2 regions of the Pseudoalteromonas sp. J2K-J599 genome follow, and region 2 is predicted to be linked to the other one. Evidence: predicted binding sites of a transcription regulator. Region 2 holds the regulator's gene; the other holds the start of a gene.
What was found. The regulator FliA, encoded in region 2, starts transcription of late flagellar genes. The targets are predictions, from matches to a motif close to CTAAAGNTNNNNNNNNNNNNGCCGATA.
Positions count from the first base shown of each region.

Region 1 (3,192 bases), 750 kb from region 2:
TAGAAGCTGTATTACACGCTATTACAATTAAATCGACGTTAAGCGTGTTGGCTTTGATGAAATGAATAAGTGAACATAATCGGTTAATTATAGTTTGTTGGGACTGAGCACCATAAGGTAGTAATGCATTATCCATAAAATAGCTGTACTGAGCATTGGGGATACTTTGCTTGATATGTTCAAGTACAGTAGTTCCACCAATACCTGAATCAAAGACCATTATATGCGCTGACAAACTACCGTTCCTACTTTACTTTAAGATCGGCAGTTTGCCATGAGGTTTTTATAAAAGAAAGTAGTTTAACTTTGCGCGGTTTCTAAATCAGTAAGCCTGTCGGCTGCTGAATTTAACTGATTAAGGTTTTCGAACATAGACTTTGTATAATCTACTAACTTATCTATTTGTTCCTGATCTTGATTTAACCATTGGAGAATGCCAGCTAGCTGATTTTGTAATCCAAGCTCACCCGCTTTTTCAAAAGCATTTTTAAGGTCGTCATTAAAAGGGGCTAAACCCTCTGCTACTTGTTTTTCTGGTGCTGGTTTATATTCTTCATAGCTTTTAACTGTTGCTATTGTTTTTGTTTGGCGTAAATCCATAGAAAAAGCCACCAGCTGATCGCTGTCTAAACTCAGCTCTTGCGCTTGTTCAAATGCTTCATCTAAATCACCACCAAAAAAGGTTTTACTTAAATCTTGTAAGTTTTCCATCATCGCATTAATAGCTTCTTGCTCTTGCTCGTTTAAGTCACCATTTACCGACATCGAAAATGATACCTGTCGAGATTGCGATGATGAGCTTGCAAACGACTCACTGTTACTATTTTGCTGATAGCCACTTGCCGATTGAGATTCAAATGCATCAGCAAAGCTAATACTTACCTCATCGCCTTCTGCGGTAGTAAATTTATATTCGGCATTACTCGTCATACTGACGTATTGAGCCTGGCTTATATTTACGCTGGCAGGTTGTGGGTTAAATAACGACTCTTCAAACTTATCCAGCCCATTGTAAATTCCCTCTTTGGACTTATTAATGCCCTCTTCCATGTCATCATTAAATACGCCTGTACCTTTGAGTTCATCAACAGCGTCATCAATCCCTATTTGGACTCCTTTGCGCGCATCGCCTAGCATATCTTTGAGCTTTTCGTCATCAGCGCCGTTAGCTTTTGCTTTATTTACAGCACTACTTACAAAATCGAGTACGTTTTTTACTATTTCATCAAAATCAAATAGTGGTTTATCTGCTTTTTTTTCTGCGATAGGTAATCCAAGCTGCTCAGCCATTTTATCGCCAAGCACCTTTGCGGCCAACTCTCGGCCTCGTTGTTGATAGCTATCTTGAGGAGACGTAATTGTAGGTTGCTGTATATCAGCTTTATTATTGAATTTATTGATGTTGTTGTTTGGCGTAAAGCCATAATTACCTATTTTCATGATTCGTCTCCTAAGCGTGCGTAGTTTATTATCGGCTATAACAACAAAAACTAAAGTACAATGTTCAATAAAACAGCATAAATGCTAGCCAAAACTAGACAAATACGCAGCGCTCCCTACAATAGCGCCGATAAACAGATCTTAGATAAGGTAGTAGCGTTAATGGCAGTTATTAAAATAGATACCACACAGTACCAAGCGCAGTTAAGTGAAAAAGAGCAGCGCATTAGTACGCAGTTTCAACGTTTTGGTGTGGAGCAACTAGAAGTATTTAGCTCAGAGCCAACTAACTACCGCCAACGTGCTGAATTTAGAGTATGGCACGACGGTGACGATCTGTTTCACATTATGTTTGATCAACAAACAAAAGAAAAAATCCGTGTTGATACATTTGACCCAGCAGCGCCTCTAGTAGGTGAAATAATGCAGGTGATGATTGAAAATCTTAAGCCTTGTGAAATATTACGCCGTAAGTTATTTCAAATCGATTACCTATCAACGCTAAGCGGTGAAATTTTAGTAAGCTTGCTTTATCACAAACCACTGGATGATGAATGGTTAAGTGAAATTAAAGCACTGAAAGAAAAGCTTAGCAGTAAATACAAAATTGACTTTATAGGCCGTGCTCGTAAACAAAAAGAAGTACTAGGTGATGACTTTGTAACTGAACGTTTAACAGTTAATGGTCAAGAGCTTATATACCAACAAGTAGAAAATAGCTTTACTCAGCCTAATGCAAAAGTAAATATTCATATGCTGGAGTGGGCACAAGATTTATGTAAACCACTTAAAAATGATTTACTAGAACTGTATTGCGGTAACGGTAACTTTTCAATTGCATTAGCGGGTTCTTTTAATAAAGTATTAGCGACAGAAATATCAAAATCATCTGTTCATTCTGCTCAATACAACATTGCTAAAAACAACGTAGAAAACTTAGATATTATTCGTATGTCGAGTGAAGAGTTTACTCAAGCAATGAATGGCGAGCGTACTTTTTCGCGTTTAGAAGGGATTGATTTAAAAAGCTATGACTGCCAAACCATATTAGTTGATCCACCACGCGCGGGCATGGATGAATTAACGTGTGACTTAGTGACTAATTACGAAAGCATAATTTATATATCGTGCAACCCTGAAACCCTAGAGCGCGACCTTGATCACTTAACACGGACACATAACATTAAGCGCTTTGCTATATTTGATCAGTTCCCTTATACGCATCACATTGAGTCGGGCGTTTTCTTACAGCGCAAATAAATACGCTCAGTAAACGTTAACCATAAAAAAAGCTCCTTAAGGAGCTTTTTTTGTTTTAGCTAAACTTACTTGTTAGCTAAGTAATTTATTAATTTGCTAATGTCTTCAGGTTTAGTAATACCCGACTCACGACCTAGGTTTAATTTGTACTTACCATTTACAATAAAGGTAGGTACGCCACGTAGTGCGCCTTTTTCTTTAAAGTAGTCTTGATCGCGTTTCATTTTAGAGCTCAGCGTACGTACCGAGAAGCTTTTAAACAGCTTATCAAACTTATCACCATCAACGCCCTGCGCTACAAATATATCTTTTACATCTGCAAGCTCATTAAATTTAGCGCGCTTTGTATGGATATGATTAAAGATTGCAGAAATAATCTGATCTTTTTGTGGAAGCACTTCAGCTGTCGCCAGTGCTTGGCTCATCATCTGTTGGTTTTCTGGGTCACGTACACCTACAAAATCAACATGGCTCTTTTTAAATTTAACGTTT
Region 1 is NZ_CM200271.1:327,873-331,064, reverse strand. It holds gene murI (glutamate racemase) at 1-235, opposite strand, end outside; gene AC5NT5_RS01500 (DUF5610 domain-containing protein) at 301-1,440, opposite strand; gene trmA (tRNA (uridine(54)-C5)-methyltransferase TrmA) at 1,603-2,700, shown strand; gene AC5NT5_RS01490 (thiol:disulfide interchange protein DsbA/DsbL) at 2,766-3,192, opposite strand, start outside.
Region 1: a site for FliA is predicted at 1,470-1,496, ahead of AC5NT5_RS01500 (DUF5610 domain-containing protein). Genes of this name have one in related genera too.

Region 2 (3,192 bases):
TACGTTTTCAGCACCGTGACAAGCATCAACAAGTTCTGTCATAGCTAAAAAGCCTGCACCACCTTTTACAGTGTGAAAACCTCTAAATATAGCGTTTAGTAACTCGGTATCTTCTGGATTATTTTCCAGCTCAACTAACTGTTCAGATAAAAGCTCTAGGATTTCTCCAGCCTCTACAAGAAAGTCTTGTAAAATATCTTCATCGACTTCAAACATGCAGTTACTCTCCTCTTAGAAGCCCAAACTTGATAAAAGATCATCAACTTCATCTTGATCAGATACAACATCATTACGCGATTCTTTATCAATAATAGGGCCTTCAGGACCTGCTAAAGTTTGTGTGGCAACTGGTTCTTTTATTTTTTGTTGTTCTACTTTATTCGCGGTGCTGTTACTGTCGTCTTGTTCAGCAAACGCAGTTAAAAGATGCAGTAAACTTTCTTCTACTTCCCTAACAAGTTCAATAACACGGCGAATAACTTGACCTGTTAAGTCTTGATAGTCTTGAGCCATTAATACATTTGTCATTAAGTTTTGAAGCTCATCAGTCTTATGATGAGAGTTGTTCATAAACTTATCGATGCTATGGCAAAGTTGCTTAAACTCACCAAGCTCAATCTCGCGGCTCATTAAACGATCCCATGTCGGTTTGATATGAGATATTTCGTCCGCTAACTGTTGGGCTATAGGAAGACTCGCCTCCACTGCATCCATTGTTTTATTAGCCGCATTTTCTGTCATTTCTATAACATAATTAAGCCGCTTTTTAGCATCTGGAATCGCATCTGTCGTTATATCAGTTAAGCGAGTATCAAGCTCAAAACTTTTAAGGGCTTCGTGCAGTTGACGAGTCAACTTTCCAACTTCAGCAAATAATTCAGACTGCTCTTTAGATGCAGCCTCTAAAATCAACTGATTTGCTTTGTCTTGCTCATCATTTTCTAAAAAAACAACGAGCTGACGAGCTTGTTCTAACGTTATTTGAGGCGCAGCTGGTGCTGGCATAAGCCTCTCCCCCATCATTAGCCTAAGCGTTCAAATACTTTTTCTAATTTAGTTTTTAATGTTCCAGCCGTAAATGGCTTAACAATATAACCATTAACACCAGCTTGCGCTGCAGCTATTATTTGTTCTTTTTTAGCCTCTGCCGTTACCATTAATACAGGGATATGTTTTAACTTATCGTCTGCACGTATTGCTCTTAAAAGATCAATACCCTGCATTCCAGGCATATTCCAATCCGTAACTACAAAATCAAACACTTGATTTTGCAACATAGGCAAAGCTGTAGACCCATCATCAGCTTCTTGAACGTTAGTGAAACCTAAGTCACGTAACAGGTTTTTTATAATGCGTCTCATTGTTGAAAAATCATCAACTACAAGAATTTTCATGTTTTTATCCAAAACATCCCCCAGTGAGGTATTAACCTTTGTTTACTTACTACTAATTTATCCAGTCATTGATTTTAGCTTTAAGCTTAATCATCGCCTGACCATGTATCTGACTTACACGCGATTCACTTACATCGAGTATATGTCCTATTTCTTTTAAATTCATTTCATCGTTGTAGTACAAAGAAAGCACCATTGCATCACGCTCTGGTAATGACTTAATTGCACTTAGCAAAGACTCATTAAACCTATCATTTTTAACATTATTAAAAGGTTTATCTTGTGCTAAATCTTGGCCTACAGGAGTAATAACATCCTCATCTACACCAAGGTCTTCAATGCCTAATATTTTACTCGTATTCGCATCATTTAAAATATGATGGTACTCATTGAGCGAAATTTCAAGTTTTTCAGCAACTTCTATGTCCGTTGGTTCGCGGTTCAGACTACTTTCGAGCTCAGTAATTGCTTCTGCAACTTGCCTGTTTTTACGGTGAACTGAACGAGGAGCCCAATCACCACGGCGCATTTCATCAAGCATAGCACCGCGAATACGAATACCTGCAAAAGTTTCAAAGCTTGCGCCTTTTGTTGCATCAAAGTTTTTCGAAGCTTCTATTAAGCCTATCATTCCTGATTGAATTAAATCATCAAGTTGAACGCTAGGTGGTAATCGAGCAATTAGATGACATGCCACTTTTTTAACAAGTGATGCATGCTTCTCAACAATCACATTTAAATTTTGTGTTGATTGATATCCCATAGCTCTATTCACCAGTGTTGTCATAATTAACCGTTTACTAGTTTCTCAATGAAAAACTCTAAATGCCCAGATGGTTGGTTGGGTATTGGCCATTTAACTGCTTTTGTTGCCAGCGTTTTAAACGCAAGAGCGGCTGGCGAATTTGGAAAGAGCTCTACTATTACTTTTTGACGACGTGTTGCTTTGCGCATATTTTCATCATAAGGAACCGTTGCTACTAGCTCCATTGATACATCTAAAAAGCGGTCGGTAACTTTAGATAGCTTTGCAAACAATTCAGTGCCTTCACGCATACTGCGCACCATATTGGCAACAATTTTAAATTTATAAACGCCGTGCTCACGACTTAATACTTTAATAAGTGCGTAAGCGTCGGTGATTGATGTCGGCTCATCGCATACAACAACCATTACATCTTGCGCTGCACGCGAGAAGCTCAGTACCATGTCTGAAATACCAGCAGCTGTATCTACAATTAAAATATCAAATTCGGTATTCAATTCGCTAAACGCACGAATTAGCCCAGCATGCTCAGATGGTGATAATTCAACCATACTTTGCGAACCCGATGTAGCGGGTACAATTTTAATTCCTGCAGGGCCTTCAACTAAAATTTCATCAAGCTCACATTCACCAGACAAGACATGTGACAAGTTACGCTCTACACGTAAACCAAGCATCACATCACAGTTTGCTAAACCCAAGTCAGCATCCAGCACTAATACTCGATTACCTTGCTGCCCAAGTGCAATAGCTGTATTTAGAGAAACATTTGTTTTCCCTACTCCACCTTTACCACCGGTTACAGCGATAACTTTTACGCCGTTGTTATTGTTTTGACTCATTTTGCGCAGGCCGCTTGCTTGATCTAATACTGTGTTAATCATACATCCCTACTGTGCTTGGCGCCACTGATTGGTGCCTTGAATGTTGTTCTTTTGTTCTTTTTAAATATAATTGCTCAGCCTTTTTAACTAGTTTCTCAGCATTTGCAACACGAATATCCTCTGGTACTCGTTGACCATTAGTAAGATA
Region 2 is NZ_CM200271.1:1,075,819-1,079,010, reverse strand. It holds gene AC5NT5_RS04900 (chemotaxis protein CheA) at 1-216, opposite strand, end outside; gene AC5NT5_RS04895 (protein phosphatase CheZ) at 232-1,005, opposite strand; gene cheY (chemotaxis response regulator CheY) at 1,023-1,406, opposite strand; gene AC5NT5_RS04885 (RNA polymerase sigma factor FliA) at 1,447-2,157, opposite strand; gene AC5NT5_RS04880 (MinD/ParA family ATP-binding protein) at 2,184-3,044, opposite strand; gene flhF (flagellar biosynthesis GTPase FlhF) at 3,037-3,192, opposite strand, start outside.